One region of the Streptosporangium sp. OZ121 genome, then DNA from elsewhere that is predicted to be linked to it. Evidence: predicted binding sites of a transcription regulator. Region 1 holds the regulator's gene; the other holds the start of a gene.

The links. Region 1 encodes HrcA, which represses chaperone genes, less so after heat shock. Its sites were predicted from a motif close to TTGGCACTCTCNNNNNGAGAGTGCCAA; they were not measured.
Region 2: the regulator HrcA is predicted to act here: its motif matches at 4,874-4,900, upstream of groES (co-chaperone GroES).

Annotation. Positions count from the first base shown of each region.
Region 1 is NZ_JBPXMC010000013.1:75,335-87,102, reverse strand. Features, by position in the region: gene rpsT (30S ribosomal protein S20) at 1-61, opposite strand, end outside; gene ACTOQ1_RS23255 (hypothetical protein) at 230-1,231, opposite strand; gene lepA (translation elongation factor 4) at 1,273-3,144, shown strand; gene ACTOQ1_RS23245 (glycoside hydrolase family 18 protein) at 3,326-4,603, opposite strand; gene ACTOQ1_RS23240 (hypothetical protein) at 5,125-5,721, shown strand; gene hemW (radical SAM family heme chaperone HemW) at 5,805-7,016, shown strand; gene ACTOQ1_RS23230 (DUF4870 domain-containing protein) at 7,041-7,718, opposite strand; gene ACTOQ1_RS23225 (DUF3097 domain-containing protein) at 7,752-8,576, opposite strand; gene ACTOQ1_RS23220 (hypothetical protein) at 8,635-9,384, opposite strand; gene hrcA (heat-inducible transcriptional repressor HrcA) at 9,567-10,580, shown strand; gene dnaJ (molecular chaperone DnaJ) at 10,595-11,737, shown strand.
Region 2 is NZ_JBPXMC010000018.1:152,125-163,892, forward strand. Features, by position in the region: gene ACTOQ1_RS28175 (alkene reductase) at 46-1,104, opposite strand; gene ACTOQ1_RS28180 (MarR family winged helix-turn-helix transcriptional regulator) at 1,212-1,862, shown strand; gene ACTOQ1_RS28185 (hypothetical protein) at 2,051-3,340, opposite strand; gene ACTOQ1_RS28190 (class I SAM-dependent methyltransferase) at 3,580-4,746, opposite strand; gene groES (co-chaperone GroES) at 4,990-5,301, shown strand; gene groL (chaperonin GroEL) at 5,392-7,014, shown strand; gene ACTOQ1_RS28205 (sigma-70 family RNA polymerase sigma factor) at 7,318-7,956, shown strand; gene ACTOQ1_RS28210 (anti-sigma-D factor RsdA) at 8,039-8,242, shown strand; gene ACTOQ1_RS28215 (DUF5319 family protein) at 8,203-8,580, opposite strand; gene ACTOQ1_RS28220 (LuxR C-terminal-related transcriptional regulator) at 8,820-9,830, opposite strand; gene guaB (IMP dehydrogenase) at 10,305-11,768, shown strand, end outside.

The sequences.
Region 1 (11,768 bases):
TACGCAGCCGGGCCTTCTCGTTCTGCCGGTTGCGCTTGATCTGGGACTTGATGTTCGCCACGAAGAAGCCTCGGTGAATGTCGTTGGATGGGGCGCGCGGGCAGAGAGGGCGCGCCACACGCAGTTGACTAGGCTACCAACTGCCGTGGTCGACACTCAAATCGACAGGCCAGGCAGAAGGATGCCTGATCAGTTTAGCGTGTGACCGTGGTGGCTCGGACCGTAATCCTCACGGCTTGAACCAGAACTTCTCGTACTCCGCCCAGTCCTCCTTGGTGGCGGCGAAGTCGACGTAGAGCGCCAGGCCGAACCGTTCGCGCGGTTTGCCGTACGAGGTCAGTGCCAGCCGGGCGCCCCTGGCCGCCTTCTCGACGCTCTCGGCCTCGTCGGCCCAGGAGACGCCGTGGTCGTGATAGGCAGGGGCGCCGATCAGCACCGTCTTCTCCTCGGGGACGAGCTCCAGCGCCAGCGAGCTCTGCCGCACGACGTAGCCGCCGTAGACGGAGGGGAAGGGGAGGTAGGAGTCGTAGGTCATGATCGCCACCTGGTCGGTGAGCTTCGCCACCTGGCGGAAGTAGTCGGGTGACCAGTACTTGTCGCGGCCGGTGGCGGCGCGCGCGGCCGGGCGGACGAGCGGGAACGGCTCGATCTGCGGGGTCGAGGTGGACAGCAGGCCGTCGCCCACGATCGCGCGGGTCTGTGTGAGCAGGTCGAGGAAGTCGGTGTCGCCGTCGCCGATCGGCTCGAAGTTGTAGTGGACGCCGTCGAAACCGAGCGCCGTGATCGCGCGGGCGCCGTCCAGCACGCGCTGCCTGGAGGCCGCGTCGTCGAGGTCCAGGACGCCGTCGACCTTCTGGCCGAGCCAGGCCGACACCCTGACCTTGGGGAGTTCCTCGCGCCACCACTTCAGGAAGTCGGCCGCCTTCGGATATTTGCCGACAGGTAGTGTCCCGTCGGGGTCGAACGGGCCAGAATGGACGTACACGTCCTTGATCCCGGTCTTTCGCAGCCGGGCGGCGAGGGTGCGCACGTCGTCGGCCGTCTTGCGGCCGTCGACCCACGCGTGGCCCAGCCACAGGGCGTCGTGGCCGGTCGTCTTCGCCCATGGGGCGGGTGTCCCGGTAAACTGCAGGGTGAGGGTGGCCACGGCCACCCCTGGAAGCGCGAGGAGCAGGGCCGCCACCATAGCGAGGAACCGCAGGCCGCGCCGTGCTCTGGTCCGGGCAATCACCCGGACATGTCACCATGGAAGACGGCTGGCATGCCAGCCGTATGATCGTCATCAATCTGTTGAAACGGACCCCGGTGCGCATTCAGCCTGGCCAGACCGACCCCGCTGTGCTCCGCAACTTCTGCATCATCGCGCATATCGACCATGGCAAGTCGACGCTCGCCGACCGCATGCTGCAGATCACCGGAGTGGTCGACGACCGTTCCATGCGCGCCCAGTATCTCGACCGGATGGATATCGAGCGCGAGCGCGGCATCACGATCAAGTCGCAGGCGGTCAGGCTGCCGTGGAAGGTCGGCGACACCGACTACGTCCTCAACATGATCGACACCCCCGGGCACGTCGACTTCACCTACGAGGTCTCCCGGTCGCTCCAGGCGTGTGAGGGCGCGATCCTGCTGGTCGACGCCGCGCAGGGCATCGAGGCGCAGACCCTGGCCAACCTCTACCTGGCCATGAACAACGACATGACGATCATCCCGGTGCTCAACAAGATCGACCTGCCCGCCGCCCAGCCGGAGAAGTACGCCGCGGAGATCGCCCACCTCATCGGCTGCGAGCCGGAGGACGTGCTGAAGGTCTCCGGCAAGACCGGCATCGGTGTCCGCGAGCTGCTGGACCACGTGGTGGCGAACGTCCCGGCCCCGGTCGGCGACGCCGACGCGCCCGCCCGCGCGCTGATCTTCGACTCGGTGTACGACACCTACCGCGGCGTGATCACGTACGTCCGGGTGATGGACGGTCACCTGGGCAAGCGCGAGCGCATCCTGATGATGTCCACCACCGCGGCCCACGAGACGCTGGAGATCGGCGTCATCTCGCCCGAGCCGAAGATCGCCGACAAGGGGCTCGGCGTCGGCGAGGTGGGCTATCTGATCACCGGCGTGAAGGACGTCCGCCAGTCGCGGGTCGGCGACACGGTGACCTCCGTGACGCGTCCGGCCCTCAAGGCGCTCAGCGGCTACGAGCACCCCAAGCCCATGGTCTTCTCCGGCCTGTATCCGATCGACGGTGACGACTACCCCGACCTTCGCGAGGCCCTGGACAAGCTCCAGCTCAACGACGCCGCCCTGGACTACGAGCCGGAGACCTCCGCGGCCCTGGGCTTCGGATTCCGCTGCGGCTTCCTCGGCCTGCTCCACATGGAGATCGTCCGCGAGCGGCTGGAGCGCGAGTTCAACCTCTCGCTCATCTCCACCGCGCCCAACGTGGTCTACCGAGTGATCATGGAGGACGGCAAGGAGGTCGTCGTCACCAACCCCTCGGAGTTCCCCACCGGCAAGGTGGAGAAGGTCTTCGAGCCGATGGTCAAGACGACCGTGCTCGTCCCCTCGGAGTTCATCGGCGCCATCATGGAGCTCTGCCAGAACCGCCGGGGCAACCTGCAGGGCATGGACTACCTGTCCGAGGACCGCGTCGAGATCCGCTACACCATGCCGCTCGGTGAGATCATCTTCGACTTCTTCGACCAGCTCAAGTCCCGTACGCGCGGCTACGCCTCGCTGGACTACGAGCCCTCGGGCGAGCAGGAGTCGGACCTGGTGAAGGTCGACATCCTGCTCCAGGGCGAGGCGGTGGACGCCTTCAGCGCCATCGTCCACCGGGAGAAGTCGTACGCCTACGGGGTCGAGATGGCCAAGAAGCTGCGCGAGCTCATTCCCAGGCAGCAGTTCGAGGTGCCGATCCAGGCGGCCATCGGTGCCCGGGTCATCGCCCGGGAGAACATCCGCGCCATCCGCAAGGACGTCCTCGCCAAGTGCTACGGCGGCGACATCTCCCGCAAGCGCAAGCTGCTGGAGAAGCAGAAGGAGGGCAAGAAGCGGATGAAGATGGTCGGCCGCGTCGAGGTTCCCCAGGAGGCGTTCGTCGCCGCGCTGTCCACCGAGTCCTCCACGGACAAGGCCAAGAAGTAGGCGCTTCCCCCAGGCACCCCGGGCCCGTCCCGCGACCGGCTCGGTCCACCCCGCACCGCCCCCGCACCGGCTCGGCCAGATGTGAAGGGCGCCCGGGGGGAGGAGACCGGGGAGGAAGAACGTGCGGGCGAGGCCGCTGATGACCCAGATCCTGCGGCCTCGCCCGGTATGAGGGGGTCGCTCAGCGCAGGACGCTGTAGAGCGCCGAGGTGAGCGACGCCTTGGTGTCGTCCTGGTCGATGGACCACATCATCGAGCCGCCGAGGCCCTTCAGGCGGATGTAGGCCGCCTTCTGGAGCAGCGAGGCCGGGTCGTCGTAGGACCAGAACTCGTTGCCGTCGTAGAGCCACACGGATCCGGTCAGCAGGTCGCGGTAGCGCTTGCCCGGCTTGTTCACGAGGATCTTGTAGTCCTCGCTTCCGGCGGCGAAGGTGCCGGGAGCGGGGCCGGTGGCGGTGCCGTACAGGCCGTTCCTCCCGCCGGTGACGCCGGTCCAGCCCTGGCCGTACGCCGGTACGCCCACCACGATCTTCTTGGCGGGTGCGCCGCGCGTCAGGTAGTCGCGGACGGTCTGGTCCACGCTGTACTTCACCGGGTGGGGGTCGCGCCGGTCGTTGAACAGGTTGCCGTTGTGGCCGGTGACGGTCTCCCACGAGCCGTGCAGGTCATAGCCCTGAACGGTGGCGAAGGTGAGCTGCCTGAAGACGTCGCGGACCTCGAAGCCGGCGTCGATCTTCGCGGCGGCGGCGGGCAGGAAGGCGGTCAGCTCGGTGCGCCGGTCGAACTCGTTCATCTGGCGGCGGAGTTCGGTGACGAACAGGGTGAAGTTCCGCTTGTCCTCGGGACGGATGATGTTGCCGTCGGCCCCGGAGGAGCCGGGCCACTCCCAGTCGAGGTCGATGCCGTCGAACACGCCCGCACCGGTGCCTGCCGCGGTGCCGGGCAGGTTGCCCTTGAGCCACAGGTCGATGCAGGAGGAGGCGAGCTTGGCGCGGCCCTCGGGGGTCAGCACCGCGTCGGAGAAGTACTTCGAACCGGTCCAGCCGCCGAGGGAGATCAGCGCCTTGAGGCCGGGGTGCTTGGCCTTGAGCTTCTTCAGCTGGTTCAGGTTGCCGTTGAGCGCCTGGCCCTCGGCGTCGGCGACGCCGTCCACGCTCTGCTCGGCGGGCACCGGGCGCTGCCAGTCGGCCCACGGGTCGGGGGAGTAGCAGTCGCCCCCGGCGTTGACGAAGCCGAAGGCGTAGTTGATGTGGGTCAGCTTGGCGGCGGCGCCGCTGGTCTCCATGTCCTTGACGTGGTAGTTGCGGCCGTAGACGCCCCACTGGATGAAGTAGGCGACCCGCTTGTAGCGGTCACCGTGCTCCCGGGGGGTCTGGGCCTGGGCCGTGGCCGGCACGGCCACGGCCGCGAGACCCGCGGCGAGGGCTGCCGCGAGCACTTTACGGAGGAGTCTCTGCACGGGCTTCTCCACTGCTTGAAATAAGTAACTTATAGGAAACTTTCCTTTAAGTTTTCCCGGATCGTAGACCTGCGGGATCTGGCCGTCAACGGCCAACGGCGTTTTGACCGGTGGACGGCGGGATGCTTCGGCTAACTTGGGAAGGCATGGAGCAGCAGGCGTTCTGCAACCGATGTGGCACCCCTGTGCGCGGGCTGTCGCGATGCCCCGGGTGCGGGGCGCCGACGGGGGGTCGGCCTCCGCTGGATCAGTCCTCACCGGCCCGGTTTCCACCGGCTCAGCCCTCGCGGGACGTCCCCGCGGGCGAGACCCGGGTCCCGCCGGAGGAGTGGCGGCAGGATCCCGCCGACTGGCAGCAGCATCTCCCCCCGGACGAGCGTCCCCCCCAGCGGGACGAGCGGCCCCGGCAACCCCCGGCGGGGGACCGGGCTCCGGCACCGCCGCCGGACCGAGGCCGGGACCGGCCGCCACGCGGGGATCGCAAGGTCTGGCCACTGGTCGCGACGGTCACGGTCCTCGCGATGTCGCTGGCCACCGCGGGGTCCTTCTGGCTCACCCCGCGAGGCGGCGAGACGTCCGTGGCGGGCGGCATCCGGACGGCGACGACCGGCGACCGGGCGGAGGCCGAGGCCGGGACACCCCCGGCGGGGCGCGCTCCCCAGGGGCCCCATGACGCCGAGACCCAGGCCAGGGTCCTCGACGCCCTGCTCGCCGACAGCGGCGGCTCCAGATCGGGCCTCGGCTCGGCCCTCGACCAGCTGCGCTCCTGCGAGGGCACCGCCACCGGGCTCGCCACGCTCCAGCGGATCACCGCGGCCCGCCGCGAGCAGGTGGTCCAGGTCGACGCGCTGGACACCGGCGAGCTCGACGGAGGCGACGCGGTCAAGGCGCGCCTCACCAGGGCCCTGACCGCCTCGTTCAACGCCGACGAGGCGTTCCTCGCCTGGGCGACCCGCCAGGAGGCCGGGTGCGGCCGCGCCTGGAGCGGCGACGACGACTACCGGCGCGGTCTCGCCTTCTCCGGCGAGGCGACCACCGCCAAACGGGGCTTTTTGAAGCTGTGGAACCCCCTCGCCCGGCGGTACGGCCTGCCGGTGCGGGACGAGCACGAGATCTGACGCTCGGGGGTGGCGCTTCGGCGTCCCTGAGCACCGGATCCTCGGCGTACCGGGCATCGCGGAGGAGGCGGCAGACTTGGGGCGTGCCATCCACACTTCCCGACGGGGACCCCGCGCCCGCCTCGGGCGAGCTCCCGGAGAGCGCGCTCGCCGGGCTCGGCGAGCGCCCCTTCGGCTTCTACGTCCACGTCCCCTTCTGCGTGACCCGGTGTGGTTACTGCGACTTCAACACCTACACGGCGTCCGAGCTCGGTCCCGGCGCGTCGCAGAAGGACTACGCGGACACCGCCGTCGACGAGGTACGACGGGCGCGGGCCAACCTCGGCGCCGCGCACCTCCCCGTCGAGACCGTGTTCTTCGGCGGGGGAACCCCCACCCTGCTCCCCGCCGGAGACCTCGTACGGATCCTGCGGGCGATCGAGGAGGAGTTCGGGCTCGCCCCCGGCGCCGAGGTGAGCACCGAGGCCAACCCCGAGTCGGTGGACCCCGCCTACCTGGCGGAGTTGCGCGCGGGCGGGTTCAACCGGATGAGCTTCGGGATGCAGAGCGCCCGCGAGCACGTGCTCGCGGTGCTGGACCGCCGCCACACCCCCGGCCGCCCCGCGCGGGCCGTACGGGAGGCGAGGGAGGCGGGGTTCGACCACGTCAACCTCGACCTGATCTACAGCACGCCCGGGGAGAGCGACGACGACTGGCGCGCCTCGCTGGCCGCGGCGATCGAGGCGGGCCCCGACCACGTCTCCGCGTACTCGCTGATCGTCGAGGACGGGACGAGGCTGGCCGCCAGGATCAGGCGCGGCGAGCTCCCGATGCCCGACGACGACGTGGCCGCCGACCGCTACCTGATCGCCGACGCCATGCTGGCCGAGGCGGGGTTCGAGTGGTACGAGGTGTCCAACTGGGCGACCTCGGAGGCCGGGCGCTGCCGGCACAACCTTCTCTACTGGACCGGCGGCGACTGGTGGGGCGTCGGCCCCGGGGCGCACAGCCACATCGGCGGCACCCGCTGGTGGAACGTCAAGCACCCCGCCGCCTACGCCCAGCGCCTGGCCGCGGGCACCTCGCCCGCGCACGCGCGCGAGGTGCTGGGCCCCCGGGACCGGGCGGTGGAACGGCTGATGCTGGAGCTGCGGCTCGCTCGGGGCTTCCCGCTCGAGGAGCTGGAACGCCCCCCGGTGGTCGCCCGCGCGCTGGCCGACGGGCTGCTGGAGGTGGAGCCGTTCAAGGCGGGCCGCGCGGTGCTCACCCTGCGCGGCCGCCTGCTGGCCGACGCCCTGGTCCGCGACCTCACCTGAGGCTCCACCCCGGGCCCGGACAGGTCAGCTGACGAAGCGGATGTTCATCGGATAGCGGTACCTCTCTCCCCGGTTGGCCGCCACCGCGGCGACGATCGCCATGACGATCGACGCGACCCAGAGGAAGAACATCAGCACGAAACCGATGAGCACGAACGCCAGGATCCAGGAGACGAAGTAGACGATCAGCACCGTGAGCTGGAAGTTGAGCGCCTCGGCGGCCTGGTCGCGCACGTAGGGCGACTCGTTCTTCTTCGCCAGGTAGAGCACCAGAGGGCCGACGAAGGAGGTCAGCAGCCCCAGCAGGTGGGCGAGCACCGACATGGTGGTGTCGTCGCTGCCGGGCCGCGGGCCGTACGTGCCCGGCGGGGCCTGGTAGCCGTATCCCTGTGCCGCGCCGTACGCGCCGTACTGGGAGTATCCGGGCTGGTAGCCGCCCGCGTCGTACGGGGAGGCGGGCGGCGGGTAGCCCCCGTAGCCCCCGTAGCCCTGGTCCGGCTGCCCGTATCCCTGACTCGGTGGCCCGTAGCCCTGCCCGGGCCGGCCGTAGCCCTGATCGGGTTGCCCGTACCCCTGGTCAGGCACGCCGTAGCCCTGGCCGGGGGGCGGGGCACCCTGGCCAGGCCACGTGTGGCCGGGCGGGGGATCGCCGATGCGCCGCGTCCGGTCGTCGCCCTGCGGGTCCTCGGGGTTCTCGCTCATGTCCCCTCCTGATGGGTTGACGGCCCTGACGGGTCAGACGGCCTGGCCGTCCTCGCCGGGAACCGTCACGAAGTCGATCAGCTCCTCGACGGGGCCGAGGAGCTCGGGCTCTAGATCGGCATATGTCGTGACCGATCCGAGAATGTGGCGCCATGCGGCGCCGGGCTCCACGTTCCAGCCCAGCGCGGCGATGACGCCCTCCTTCCAGGGCACGCCGCGCGGCACCGACGGCCAGGAAGGGATCTTGAGCACGTGCGGCCTGACCGCCTGCCAGACGTCCACGAACGGATGCCCGACGATCAGCACGTGCGGTGAGGAGACCTGCGCGGCGATCCGGCTCTCCTTGGAGCCGGGGACCAGGTGGTCGACGAGCACGCCCAGCCGCCGCCCCGGCCCCGGGCCGAACTCCTCGACGATCGAGGGCAGGTGGTCGACCCCCTCCAGGTACTCCACGACCACGCCCTCGACCCGAAGGTCGTGCCCCCAGACCTTCTCCACGAGCGCGGCGTCGTGCACGCCCTCCACGTAGATCCGGCTCTCCTTGGCGACCTGGGCCCGCAGGCCCTCCACCGCGATGGAACCCGACGCGCTCCGCCGGGGACCGCGCGGTGCCGCGGCGGGCCGTACGAGCGTCACCACCTTGCCCTCCAGGAGGAACGCGGCCGGCTCCAGCGGGAACACCCGCCGGCGCCCGAAGCGGTCCTCCAGGGTGACGGCCTCCTTGTCGCAGGCCACCACGGCGCCGCAGAAGCCGCCGTCGGCGTCCTCGACGACCAGGTCGAGCTCCGCGGGCACCCGGGGGATGGTCCCCCTGCGCGGGCGCCGCCAGTCTCCCGCCAGAACGTCACGCTCGTACATCACCGACCGCCCACCCTCTCTCGCCGGGGATCAGGTGGGACGCTAGCAAACACCACCGTCACCCGCCGTAGGGTCCCGGCTGTCCCCACTGCCCCACCGGCACCGCGGCGGCCCGGCGCTTGCGGGCGTTGCTCCGCTTCACCAGTACGACGATCGTCACGACGATGGCGAGCAGGATCCCGACGCCGGGGATCACGAACAGGGCGACCACCCCGCCCACCAGCGAGTCGGCGGCGAGCTCCTTGCCCACGCCGAACCTGGTGCCCTCGGCGGGATCGGCGGAGCACTGGACCTGGTAGTCGCCCGCCTGGTCCACGCCGACCCGCAGGCCCATCTCCCAGGTGACGCCGTCGGATCCCGCGACGGTCTGCTGGATGTCGGGCTTCTGCAGCCTGGGGGTGCCCGTGCCGCCCTTCAGCGTGCACTCGAACTGGGTGGGACCGCCCGTGGCGACGTAGATCGCCGGCTTGTCCGCCGGGTCGATCGTGACCGTCTTGGCCTCGCCGGGGGCGAAGGTCTGCGTCGGGGCCGCGTCGGTGACCGCGCCGACGAGGCCGCCGGCGAAGCCGCCGATGCCGACGATGATGCTGACCAGGGCGAGCAGCCAGACCCCGACGATCCACCCGATGCCGGGCTTGATCTTCCCGGTGGGGGGCGGAGGTCCCTGCGGGGCGCCGTAACCGGGAGGCGCGTAACCGTACGAGGGGGGCTGCTGGCCGTACTGCTGCTGGCCATACGGCTGCTGGGGGCCGCCGTAACCGGGGCTGCGGGAGGCGTCGCCCGGATAAGAACCGAAATCGTTGGACATGACCGAATTCTGATGGGTGCCGCTTGGATCGCGATAGCAGTTGACTTGACAACGGCTTGCCGTCATCATCCGCAGCTCTTGCTTATCGCGCCTTCCGCACCGGGGCCGTACACTTGGCACTCGGGAACACAGAGTGCCAAACCTCGTGTTTCCCTCTGAACGCAGGCAGGGAGGTGACCACGTTGGTCGACGACCGCAAGCTCGCCGTGCTCCGCGCCATCGTCGAGGACTACGTGTCCACCAACGAGCCGGTGGGTTCGAAAGCCCTCGCGGACCGGCACAACCTGGGGGTGTCCCCGGCGACGATCCGCAACGACATGGCGGTGCTGGAGGAGCAGGGCTACATCGCCCAGCCCCACACCAGCGCCGGCCGGGTGCCCACCGACAAGGGCTACCGGCTCTTCGTCGACCGCCTCTCGCAGGTGAAACCCCTGTCGAGCGCGGAACGCAAGGCCATCGAGAGCTTCCTCGCGGGCGCGGTGGACATCGACGACGTCGTCATGCGGACGGTACGGCTGCTGGCCCAGCTCACCCGGCAGGTCGCCGTGGTGCAGTACCCGACGCTGACCCACTCGACGGTCAGGCACGTCGAGCTGGTGCCGCTGAGCGAGCGCCGGCTGATGTTCGTGCTCATCACCAACACCGGCAGGGTCGAGCAGCGCGTGGTCGAGCTGCCCGACGTCGTCGACGAGCAGCGCGTGGCCCATCTGCGTGCGATGCTCAACGCCTCCCTCGACGGGTGCGGGCTCACCAGCGTCCCCGACAAGGTCGCCGACCTGCCGGAGCGGCTGCCCGCGGAAGACCGGCCGCTCGCTGCCACTATCCTGTCAGTGCTGCTGGAGTCCCTGGTGGACCGGCACGATGAGAAGATCGTTTTTGCCGGAGCCGCCAACCTCGCGGGAGCCGACTTCACCGTCGGGCTCCGCGACGTGCTGGAGGCTCTGGAAGAGCAGGTCGTGCTCATGCGACTGCTCGGTGAGACCTCCGACCTTTCGGCGCTGACCGTGCGGATCGGCTCGGAGAACCCCTACACCGGACTCCAGGGCACGTCCATCGTCGCCGCCGGATACGGTTCTGGGGACAAGCAACTGGCCCGGCTCGGTGTGCTGGGCCCGACGCGAATGGACTACCCGGTCACGATGGGCGCGGTGCGCGCGGTGGCACGCTACGTCAGCCAGATCCTGGCTGCATCATAAGAGGTCAACGAAAAGTGGCTAAGAGCGACTACTACGGCACCCTCGGGGTGCGCCGTGACGCCAGTGCGGAAGAGATCAAGAAGGCGTACCGGCGCCTGGCGCGCGAGCTGCATCCCGACGTCAACCCCGACCCCGAGACCCAGGAACGCTTCAAGGAGATCACGCAGGCCTACGAGGTCCTGTCCGACTCCAGCAAGCGGCAGATGTACGACATGGGTGCCGACCCGTTCGCCTCGGGCGGCGGCGCGGGGGCCGGGGGCTTCGGTGCCGGCTTCCCGTTCAGCGACATCATGGACGCCTTCTTCGGCGCGGCCGGTGGCGGCGGTGGCCGGGGTCCCCGCTCCCGTGCCCGGCGCGGGCGCAACGCCACCATCCGGGTCGAGCTCGACCTGCGCGAGTCGGGCTTCGGCACGACCCGCGAGCTGGTCGTCGACACCGCCGTGGTCTGCGAGGTCTGCACGGGCTCCGGCGCGGCGGCCGGCACCCACCCCGACACCTGTGACATGTGTCACGGCCGGGGTGAGGTCTCCCAGGTCACCCGGTCCTTCCTCGGCCAGGTCATGACCTCCCGCCCCTGCCCCCAGTGCGGCGGCTTCGGGTCGATCATCCGCAACCCCTGCCAGGAGTGCTCGGGCGACGGCCGGGTCCGCACCCGGCGGACCATCAAGGTCCGCATCCCGGCCGGGGTCGAGGACGGCACCCACATCCAGCTCGCCGGCGAGGGCGAGATCGGCCCGGGGGGAGGCCCGCCCGGCGACCTGTTCCTGGAGATCGTCGAGCGTCCCCACGAGATCTTCGAGAGGCGCGGCGACGACCTGCACTGCACCGTGCAGATCCCGATGACCGCGGCCGCGCTCGGCACCATCCTGACCATGGAGACGCTCGACGGCGCCGAGGAGCTCGACATCCGTCCCGGCACGCAGTCGGGGCAGACGATCCCGCTCTACGGGCGGGGCGTGCAGCGCCTGAACGAGACGGGCCGCGGCGACCTGCTGATCCACGTGAACGTGGAGACCCCCTCCCGCCTCGACGCCGAGCAGGAGGAGCTGCTGAAGGAGCTCGCCAGGCTCCGCGGCGAGGAGCGCCCGCCGGGCAAGTTCGCCCCAGGGCAGCAGAGCTTCTTCTCCCGCCTGCGGGACGCCTTCAATGGCCGCTGACCCGGCCCGAGCCCGGTCGCGTCGAGGCCTG
Region 2 (11,768 bases), on a different contig from region 1:
CCCGGGCGGAGCGTGGGGTGTCCTGGGCGGCGTGCGCGGGGTGTTTCAGGCGGGGTGCAGGGCCAGCACCGGATAGTCGGTGTAGCCGCGGTGGTCGCCGCCGAAGGCCGCGGCGTGGTCGGGCTGGTTGAGCTCGGCGCCGAGGCGCAGGCGGATCGGCAGGTCGGGGTTGGCCATGAACGACGCGCCCAGCGCGATCAGGTCGGCGCCGCGCCCCAGCCACCGCTCGATCCGGGTCGCCGGGTCGCTGATCGAGTGGTCGTTGACGATCAGGGCGTTCGGCCAGGACTTGACGAGCCGCTGGTTGAGGTCGTCGGAGGTGCTGGGCAGCAGGTGCAGGTAGGCCAGGTCGAGGCCGGCGAGCTCGGAGACCAGCGCCGGGTAGACCTCGTGCACGTCGTCCTCGATCAGGCCCCCCGCGCCGCTGCCGGGCGAGAACCGGACGCCGACCTTGGAGGCGCCGATCCGGTCGGCCATCGCCCGCGAGACCTCCACGCCGAAGCGGATCCTGTTGGCCACCGACCCGCCGAAGTGGTCCTCGCGCAGGTTGGCGTTCTGCGACAGGAACTGGTGGACGAGGTAGCCGTTGGCACCGTGCAGCTCGACCCCGTCGAAGCCCGCGTCCATGGCGCGCTCGGCGGCGTCGGCGAAGTCCTGGATGGTCGACTCGACCTGGGCGGTCGTCAGCTCGAGCGGGGTGGGGTTGTCCTGCATGCCGGAGGGGGTGAAGATCTGGCTCTCAAGCCTCACGGCGGACGGCCCGATGGGCAGGTGGCCGCTGTTGTCGGGGTGGCCGATCCGGCCGGAGTGCATGAGCTGGGCGAAGATCCTGCCACCCACCGCGTGGACGGAGTCGGTGACCTCGCGCCACCCGGCCACCTGCTCGTCGGTGTGCAGGCCGGGGGTGTTCATGTAGCCCTGCCCCGCGGAGCTGGGCTGGATCGCCTCGCTGATGATCAAGCCCGCGGAGGCTCGCTGGGCGTAGTAAAGGGCGTTCAGCGACGAGGGGATCCCGTCGACGTAGGACCGCGACCGGGTCATGGGTGCCATCACCAGGCGGTTGGGCAGCTGGAGACCGGCGAGCGAGAACGGTGTGAAAGGCATGACGACTCCTTGGTTGGCTGGCCAATTTGGCTAGCCAATATGCAGTTTTACAACTTGGTCGGCCAACATGCAAGCCGGTAGTCTGAGAAGGACGGAAGGACCTGAACATGGCGGAGCCGCTGATCGACGAGAAGCGCGACGTGACCGAGGGCTTGGCGGCCTACGAGGACGCCACGGCCGGGGACGTGATCGAGCACAGGGCCGAGGGCGCGGTCGGGGGCGTGACGGGAGACGGCGGGGACGCCGCCGGGACGTACGGTGAGGCCACCAGGAACTGCGATGAGTACGACAGCGACCTCAACTGCCTGATGGCCAACGCGACGCGCGGCCACCGCGTGCTGCTCGCCAACCTTCTCGGGGAGATCGACCTCTACCCGGGCCAGGAGCGCGTGATGATCGCCCTGTGGGACAACGGCCCCCAGTCGCAGAACAGCCTGGCGAGGATCATCGGCATCGACGTGTCCACCATGACCAAGACCCTGCAGCGCCTGGAGCGCAGCGGGTTCGTCAGCCGCAGGCCCGACGTGGCCAACCGGCGGATCAGCATCGTCGACGTCACGCCCAGGGGGCACGCGCTCCGTCCCGAGGTGGACCGGGTCCTCGCTGAGGTCCATCGCCGGATGACCCGTGGGCTGACGGCCCGGCAGATCGAGGAACTGCTGGCCCTGCTCTCCGTGGTCAGGGGCAACCTGTGCTACGAGGCGAGAACCGTCGAAGGCGACGGGAGCCACAGGGGCGGCGCCGCGCGCGCCGGCTGACGACGGCAGTACGGGTCCGGGGACCGCTGGGAGCCGGGCGCCGATCGGAGACGGCGCGCGGGCCGGTGAGACGTGGCCCGTGGCGGGTCCGTGGCGGGTCCGTGGCGGGATCGTGCGCCTGACGACGGCCGTACGGGGCCCGCGCGGGCCGGTGAGGCCGGGGACACCCGGAGCGAGGGCCCCGGGAGTCAGTCCTTGTCGGCCCTGGTGGGCCTGAGCAGCGCCTCGGCCAGGGCCAGCATGGTCTCCTCCAGGGCGCCCAGGCGGCGGGTGAGGTCGGTGTGCGCGGGCTCCACGGTCTCGCTCAGCGCCTCGGAGAGCTGGTCACGGTCGGGCAGGGCTCGAAGCGTCTCGGCCAGCGGGGCCAGCGCGGCCTCGGCCCGGATGACGCGCTCGTCGAGGGAGTCGAAGCGCTCGCGCTGCTCGTCGGTCTGGACGCCGATGAGCGCGCCGACGCCGAGGACGGCGGGCAGGACCTCCAGGCGCTCGTCCAGGCTCTCCAGGCGCTCGGCGGACTTCTCCGCGTGCCCGTCCAGTGTGGACAGCCGGGAGTCGATGACGTCCATCCGGCCGGTGAGGCGGCCCTCGATGTCGTCGAGGCGCTCGTCGAGGGTGTCGAAGCGGCCACCGGCCGCCATGCGATGGCTCTCCAGCCGGTCGATGCGGCTGTCGACGCGGTTCTCGACGGCGGCGGCGCGCTCGTCGATCCTGGGCACGACCAGGTCGACCCTGGCGCCCACCTGCTCGACCCTGCCGCTCACCAGGTCGACCTTGCCGTTGACCTGCTCGACGGCGGCCAGCATCCGGTCGGCGGCGGTGCCGACGGCCTGCTGGACGCTCGCCGACAGGTCGAGCATCCCCGCCTCGATGCGCCCGGTGCGCTGGGAGAGGTCGGCCAGGGCCCTGTCCAGGCGGCTGAACCGGTGCGCCGCGATGCCCATGTCGGCCTGGAGCCTGCCGAGGTGCTCGGCCAGCTGCCGCACCTGCTCGTCGAGGCCCAGGGTGCCCTCGGAGATCGCCCGCAGGCGGGTGAGCGCCTCGTCCACGCTCTCGCCGACGGTGCCGAGGTCGGTCCACAGGCTCGGCAGCTCGCCGAGGGGGGTGACCCGGTCGCGGACGGTCTCGACCCGGCGGCCGAGGGAGTCGACCCGCTCGCCGACGGCGTCGACGTGGTCACGCACCGCCTCGACGTGCTGGGCCAGGCCCTCGGCCCAGGAGGGTGGTTTGGCGGCGATGTCGTCCAGGCGCCCGTGGACGGACTCCAGCGTGCCGTTCAGCCCGCCGATCTCGCGCTCCCTGACCTCGCGCAGCAGCCACTCCATGCCCTCCAGGCGCTGCCGGATCTCGTCGAGCACCGCGCCCTGGGTCCGCTGCTCGTAGACGTGGTCCTGCGCCGCGCGGGCGAGGAGCTCGCGCATCCGGTCGGAGATGGCGGTCTGGCTGCCTGCCTGGAGCAGGGTGTGGTCGGAGTGATCCACCGAGAGCTCCTTCACTCGCCGACGCTCAGCCGCGCGGTTGGATTTGATGGGATTTGCTGATGAACGATAGGAAACCGCAGGCGAGAGAGAACTCCCGCCTGGCAACCTTAGCCTCTGGATCAAGGTTTTCCGGCAGCGAGATTAAAAGAGAGGAATTGCCGGTTGGCTGGAAGAATTGACTATTTTGGCTGGTCAACCAGGACTGACTCCGGCTGGTCGAACGGGTTCGATCCGGCCGGTCAGCCGGGGCCGCACACGAAGGCGAAAGGCCGGTCGCCGATTCGGGTGAGAATGACGACCGCGGATTCCTCACCGGAAAGGCGGAGCTCTTTCCTGAGGCGGTCGACGTCCACCGCGGAGCCGCGCTTCTTGATCGTCACATTGCCCGCGCCGCGCTCGCGGAGCGCCGCCCGCAGCCGCTTGAGCGAGAACGGCAGCGTCTCGTGGACCTCGTACCGGGACGCCCACGGCGTCGGCGTCGCGACGTCGCCGGTGATGTAGGCGATCTGCGGGTCGAGCAGGTGCCCGCCGACCGCCGCGGCGATCTCCGCCACCAGATGGGCCCGGATGGCCGCGCCGTCCGGCTCGTAGATGTAGCGACCGGCGGGGCCGGTGCCGGGGGCGCCGAGGGCCGGATCGGGCGTCATCGTGGCGCCCGACGGCAGGATCGTCGCCCTGCGCGCCGTCTCGCCCGCCAGCGCGCCGCACCAGATCACGGCCTCCTTGACGTCGCCCTTGTACGAGACCCACTCGGCCTCCGCGCCCTCGGGGACGAACTCGTACGGGATCCCGGGGGCGACCTTCAGGCAGGCGGCCCGGGCCCTGGCCACCATCTCCAGCACGGCGGGCCAGGGCGGCGAGTAGCCCATCGGGTCGAAGGTCCTGCCCCGCGCGGTACGGCGCGCCGGGTCGGCGAACAGGACGTCGAAGGCGGCCGGGTCCAGGGCGGAGGCGTCGGCGGCGCGGACCGAGACCCGGTCGCCGAAGCCCAGGGCGTCCGCGTTGGCCTGGGCGATCGCCGCGGTGAGCGGGTCGGTGTCGACGGCCTCGACCGAGCACCCGGCCCTGGCCAGGGCGAGGAGGTCGCCGCCGATGCCGCAGCAGACGTCGGCGACCCGCGAGCCCGCGGGGACGCGCCGCGCCCGATGGTCGGCGACCTCCCGGCGGGTGGCCTGCTCCAGGCCCGTCCGGGTGAAGTACATGAGATCGGCGTCGGCCCCGAACTTCTCCCTCGCGCGCAGCCGGAGCGTGGCCTGCGTGAGCGCCGCCGAGGTCAGGTCCGCGTCGTAGGTCTTCCTCAACCTGGTCACCGCCGCCACCGGGTCGTCGCCGGCGATCCCGGCCGCCGCGCCCAGGGCCTCCTGGCCGCGCGGGGTCAGGAGTTCCCGGAATGCGTCGAGATTCACACCAGCCGACGCTACCGCCTCGGCCGTAGGGCTTCGCGAGGGGCTTCCACCTGCCTTGACGTTCGCGTGAAGCGGAGAAGGGGTGCTTCGTGTTGACTGTCAAGGCCACCTTGCATACTGTTCCGTATTGGCACTCTCCCGGTGAGAGTGCCAAATACATGCGACGAGGCAGGTCTGACACCCGCGACGGCAGACCGCTGGTCGCCTCTTCTAGATCATTCAAATCTGAAGGGGAGGTCCGACGTGACGACCGCCACCAAGGTTCCCGTTAAGCCGCTCGGCGACCGCATTGTGGTCCAGCCGCTTGAGGCCGAGCAGACCACCGCTTCCGGTCTGGTCATCCCGGACACCGCCAAGGAGAAGCCGCAAGAGGGCAAGGTCCTCGCGGTGGGCCCCGGCAACTGGGATGAGGACGGCGAGAAGCGGATTCCGCTCGACGTCAAGGAGGGCGACGTGGTCCTCTACAGCAAGTACGGCGGCACCGAGGTGAAGTACAACGGCGAGGAGTACCTCGTGCTCTCCGCTCGTGACGTGCTCGCCATCATCGAGAAGTAGTTCTCGCTTCACAAAGATGACGTATCGAGCCCCGGGTCGCGAGAGCGCCCGGGGCTTTGATGCGCCGACGTACTTATAGAGAGGATTGTCATGCCGAAGATCCTGTCGTTCGAGGAGGACGCGCGCCGAGCTCTCGAGCGCGGCGTGAACGCTCTCGCGGACGCGGTCAAGGTGACGCTGGGCCCGCGTGGCCGCAATGTCGTCATCGACAAGAAGTTCGGTGCGCCGACCATCACCAACGACGGTGTGACCATCGCCCGCGAGGTCGAGCTGGAGACGCCGTACGAGAACCTCGGCGCCCAGCTGGCCAAGGAAGTGGCGACCAAGACCAACGACGTCGCCGGTGACGGCACCACCACCGCGACCGTCCTGGCCCAGGCCATGGTCCGCGAGGGCCTGCGCAACGTGGCCGCCGGAGCGCAGCCGCTCTCCCTCAAGCGCGGCATCGACATCGCGGCCAAGGCCGTCAGCGACCGGCTGATCGAGTCGGCCCGCCCGGTCGAGGACAAGAAGGAGATCGCGAATGTGGCGACGATCTCCGCGCAGGACGCCAGGATCGGCGAGCTGATCGCCGAGGCGTTCGACAAGGTGGGCAAGGACGGTGTCATCACCGTCGAAGAGTCCAACAGCATGGGCCTGGAGCTCGAGTTCACCGAGGGCCTCCAGTTCGACAAGGGTTACCTGTCGCCCTACATGGTGACCGACCAGGAGCGCATGGAGGCGATCCTGGAGGACCCCTACATCCTGATCACCCAGGGCAAGATCGCCTCGGTCTCGGACTTCCTGCCGCTGCTCGAGAAGATCGCGCAGACGAAGAAGGCCCTGCTGGTCATCGCCGAGGACGTCGAGGGCGAGGCCCTCGCGGTCCTCGTCACGAACAAGATCCGTGGCACCTTCACCTCCGTCGCCGTCAAGGCGCCGGGCTTCGGCGACCGCCGCAAGGCCATGCTGCAGGACATCGCCATCCTCACCGGTGGCCAGGTCGTCAGCGAGGAGATCGGCCTCAAGCTGGAGCACGTCGGCCTGGAGGTGCTGGGCACCGCCCGGCGCGTCGTCATCACCAAGGACTCCACCACCGTCGTCGACGGTGCCGGTGAGGCCTCGGCGATCGCCGACCGCGTCAAGGAGATCAAGCTCGCCATCGAGCAGTCCGACTCCGACTGGGACCGCGAGAAGCTCCAGGAGCGCCTCGCCAAGCTCTCCGGCGGCGTCTGCGTGCTCAAGGTCGGCGCGGCCACCGAGGTGGAGCTCAAGGAGAAGAAGCACCGCCTTGAGGACGCCATCTCGGCGACGCGCGCGGCGATCGAGGAGGGCATCGTCTCCGGCGGTGGCTCCGCGCTCATCCACGTCTCCAAGGTCCTCGACGACCTGGGCCTGACCGGCGACGAGGCGACCGGCGTCTCCATCGTCCGCAAGGCGCTCGTCGAGCCGGCCCGCTGGATCGCGGAGAACGCCGGCCTCGAGGGCTACGTCGTGACGGCGAAGGTCACCGAGCTGCCCGTCGGCCAGGGCTTCAACGCCGCCACCGGCGAGTACGGCGACCTGATCGCCCAGGGCGTCATCGACCCGGTCAAGGTCACCCGCTCGGCCGTCCAGAACGCCGCCTCCATCGCCGGCATGCTGCTGACGACCGAGGCTCTCGTGGTGGACAAGCCCGAGGAGGAGGCCCCGGCCGCCGCCGGCCAGGGTCACGGCCACGGTCACGGCCACTGATCGGTCACCGACCGGCCCCCGATCGGCCACCGGCCGATCATCGGTTCCGAACGGCTCGCGTCTCCCCGGAGGCGCGAGCCGTTCGCGTTTCGCGGTAAACCGAAAAACGATCTCAAGCGTCGCGCCGGACAGAAGACCAAACGCGGTTCTAACGAATAGTCGACGTATTTGGCAATCGAATGAAATATTTGCACATTCTGTAGTCGTTGCAGTCGCCGTTCGATTACGCGCCGTTATCTCCGCCTCAATGTGACCAATCCGTAGCCGTTTGCGATGACGACAGTCACTACCAGGGCGGGCATCATGCCTAACGTGACCGAGGGATGCGTCGCCGACGCCAAAAATGGGGTGAGGCTTGCGACGAGGTCTGATGGGGTCGCCCACAGGGATGATCTCAAGGATCTGACGAGCCTCGCCGTTCAGGGGGATCGCACCGCGATCGAATCTCTGATCGCGCAACTGCGGCCGATGGTCGTCCGATATTGCCGTGGTCGTCTGGGCCGGGTTTCCGGTCAGTATCACATCGCGGACGACGTGGCCCAGGAAGTATGCATAGCGGTGCTGTCCGCACTGCCCCGCTACCGTGACATGGGACGCCCGTTCGCGTCCTTCGTCTTCGGCATCGCGTCTCACAAGGTGGCCGACGCGCTGCGCAGCTCCGTACGATCCGCCGTGCCCACCCAGGACCTTCCTGACGGGCCCGACGAGGGTCCGGGGCCGGAGGAGACCGTGGTGCGTTACATCGAGGCCGAACACGCCCGCCGGCTGCTGTCGAGGCTGCCGGACAACCAGCGCGAGCTGCTCATGCTTCGAGTGGTGTCGGGCCTTTCCGCCGAGGAGACCGGTAATGTACTTGGCATGTCACCAGGGGCGGTTCGTGTGGCCCAGCACAGGGCGCTGGCCCGGCTACGAGCGATGGCGGAGCTGGAGTCGATAGCTTGACCGCGGAGCTGTCGAGCAGGGGGCGCGAGCGGAGGCCCGAACCGCGGGGCGGGGCTCGCGACGACCCGGAGCGAGAACGATCATGACAACGGTTCACCCGCGACGTCCGGCTCGGAGATACGGGCCGGACGAGGACCCGGCGGTCGCCGAGACCGACGAACTCCTGGAGGCGCTCTCCGGCAGGAGGCCCGTCTCCGGCTCAGACGCCGCGGTCGCCCTGCTGGCGGCCCTGATCGACGACGTGGATCAGCGGTGTTCCTCGGTGTCGATCACGCCGTCCACGTAACCACGGGCGTATTCCCAGCTCACGTAGTCGGTGGGGTTGGGCTGGTAGGCGGGCTCGTGCACCTGGGGCTGGCCGTTCTCGATCATCTGGCGCAGGTTGCCGCGCAGCAGCTCCCAGTCGAAGTAGTGCTGCTCCCCGCATTCGGGGCAGTCGAGCACCAGGCCGAGCACCCCCTGAGGCTCCAGCAACGAGCGGAAGACCTCCACGTCGGCGAGGTCGGTCATGGCCTCGTCACGCTCGTCCGTCGTCAGCGGCTCGGGATCGTCGGGATCGCCCAGCGCCGCCGCCGGGTCGTCGGGGTCATCCGCGAACGGGTCGCGAGGGACATCGTCGAGCACGATCCCACCTTATGGCCTGGATGTGACAGACAGGTTCCGAACTGCACGAGTAGGACGCTCCGGGGCGGCACGGGCAGGTCAGAGGCCCGGCGGCACCGGCACGCGAAGGATTCCCGGCGTGGGGGAGGCGGAGATTCCGGCGGTGCGGGGGCCTGGACCCGGTGTGCCCGGGCCCCTGTCGCCCCGGTGCCGTGACGCTCCGGTCCCTGTCGCCCCGGGCCTCCGGCGCCCGAGGGGCACTAGACGAGCCAGCCGCGCCGGGAGGCCTCCACCCCCGCCTGGAACCGGGACTGCGCCCCCAGCTCGGCCATGGCGTCGGCGAACCTGGCGCGCACCGTGCGGACCGAGACGCCCAGCTGCCGGGCGATCATCTCGTCGGGGACGCCCTGGCCGGCCAGCCGCAGCACCCGGACCACCCCGTCGTCGCGGTGGGTCCCGGGCAGGCGGGCCCCGCGGGCCCACAGCTCCTCGAAGAGCGAGCGCAGCGCGGCCACCACGACCGGAGCCCTGACCAGGTGGAAGTTGTAGGCGTTCTCGGCGAGCGCGCCACCCCACTGGGCGGGCATGCCCGCGGCGTCGTCCCCCGCGACGAGGAACCAGCTGGGCACCGCGTCGAGGGTGCGCACCTCGGCCCCCGCCTGCTCGAACTGGTCCAGCTTGTCGCGCAGGCCGGGGATCTCCAGGGTGTGGACCGGGATGGTGACCCGGCAGGCGAGCAGGCCGGTGCGCTGGGCGCCGATCCACTGGTCGGCGTAGCGGTGCGCGAAGTCGCTCATCGTCCGCCGGTCGGGAATGCTCGACAGCAGTCTCAGCGGCGGGGCCTGGACCGCCATGCCGATCACGCTCTCGTAGAGCTCGTCGGCGCCTCCGACCAGGTCCACGGAGAACTGGCCGGTCTGGTAGTCGCGGCCGGCGTCGTACTGGTGGATGAAGCCGCGGATCGAGCCGAGCACGGTGTCGATCCGGCGGCTCTCGGCGGCCAGCCGGTCCAGCCTCTCCGCGATCAGATGGCCGAGGGCCGCGGCCGGGTGGCGGGCCAGGTACTCGCCCCCCTGCTCGTCGACCACGCCCAGCCGTACCAGGGTGGCCAGCTCGCGGCCGAGCGGCTCGGGCGAGCGGTTGGTGGCCTGGGCGAGCTCGGCGCAGGTGGCGCGGTGCAGGCGCAGGACCGCGTTGTACAGGGCCGTCTGGGCCGGAGTGAGCCCCAGGCTCTCCAGCGGGTCGGGCAGTGTGGGTGTGTCGGTACTCATCGGCGAGGGACTCCTGCAAGTGACACGAGGGTCTGGCGAGGATAACTCGGCGAATCGTCCCTGTCCGGGCGTTGCTCCTACTGGCATGCCGTGGTGTGCAGCTTCGTGCAATTGCACGTTTGGACATTGCGAGACGAACGCATCGTGACGCACTCTTGACGCAGCGTCGGCAGAAGGCGCGGATCACGCTGCCAGCCGGATGCGGAGGGGGGTTCGGTTGGCGTCAAGGCATCTCCGCGCCGATGCCGGTGATCCGGGGGACCGAGCGGGTCACCGACCGCTCGGTCCCCCGCTTTTCCCGGGTCCTCCGGGGGCCCGTCCTTCCTCCGGGCCCCCCGGGGCCCGTCTCTCCCAGGGGCCTCCGCGCCCCGCCTTTTCCCCCGGGTCCACCGGCTTTGGCGCCAGACTCTAAACTGTGACCCGGGGGTCGGCGCCTTTCCCCGTCATGAGAGCGCCGCGGCAGGAGGATCTCAGATGGCCAAGTTCACCGAGCCGGGGCTCACGTTCGACGACGTGCTCCTCGTTCCCGCGTATTCGGACCTGCAGCCGGGGCAGGCCGACACCACCACGCGGCTGTCGCGGGGCATCACCCTGCGGATCCCGCTGGTCTCCGCGGCGATGGACACGGTGACCGAGGCCCGCATGGCGGTGGCGATGGCACGCCAGGGCGGCATCGGCGTCCTGCACCGCAACCTGTCGATCGAGGACCAGGCCCAGCAGGCCGACCTCGTCAAGCGCTCCGAGGCCGGGATGGTCACCAACCCGGTCACCTGCTCCCCGGACGAGACGCTGGCCGACGTCGAGCGCCTCTGCGCGACGTACCGGATCTCCGGCGTCCCGGTGACCGACGAGACCGGCGTGCTCGTCGGCATCGTCACCAACCGTGACATGCGCTTCGAGACCGACGAGAACCGTCCGGTGCGCGAGGTCATGACCCCGATGCCGCTGGTCACCGCGCCGGTCGGGGTCTCCACCGACGACGCGTTCGCCCTGCTCAAGCAGAACAAGATCGAGAAGCTTCCGCTGGTCGACGCCGGGGGGCGGCTGCGCGGGCTCATCACCGTCAAGGACTTCACCAAGAGCGAGCAGTATCCTCTCGCCACCAAGGACGCCGACGGCCGGCTCGTCGTGGGGGCGGCCGTCGGCGTCGGCGGCGACGCGGAGAAGCGGGCGATCGCGCTGATCGAGGCCGGGGTCGACGTGATCGTGGTGGACGTCGCGCACGGCCACTCCAAGGGCCTCGCCGACATGATCGCCAAGATCAAGTCCAACAGCCGGGTCGACGTGATCGGCGGCAACATCGCCACCCGCGCGGGCGCCCAGATGCTGGTCGACGCCGGGGTCGACGCGGTCAAGGTCGGTGTCGGGCCCGGCTCCATCTGCACCACCCGCGTGGTCGCCGGTGTCGGCGCCCCGCAGGTGACGGCGATCCACGAGGCCTCGCTGGCCGCCGGTCCCGCCGGGGTCCCGGTGATCGGCGACGGCGGCCTGCAGTATTCGGGCGACATCGTCAAGGCCATCGCGGCCGGGGCCGACACGGTCATGCTCGGCTCCCTCCTGGCGGGCTGCGAGGAGTCCCCGGGTGAGCTGATCTTCATCAACGGCAAGCAGTTCAAGTCGTACCGGGGCATGGGCTCGCTCGGCGCGGTCCGCAACCGCGAGCGCGGCGGCGCCTCCTTCAGCAAGGACCGCTACGCCCAGGGCGACGTCGGCAACGAGGACAAGTTCATCCCCGAGGGCATCGAGGGGCAGGTTCCCTACCGCGGCCCGGTCGCCGCGGTGGCCCACCAGCTCATCGGCGGCCTGCGCCAGGGCATGTGGTACTCCGGGTGCCGTACGGTCGCCGACATGCACGTGCGGTGCGAGCTGATGCCGATCACGGCGGCAGGCCTCAAGGAGAGTCACCCGCACGACATCCAGATGACGGTCGAGGCTCCC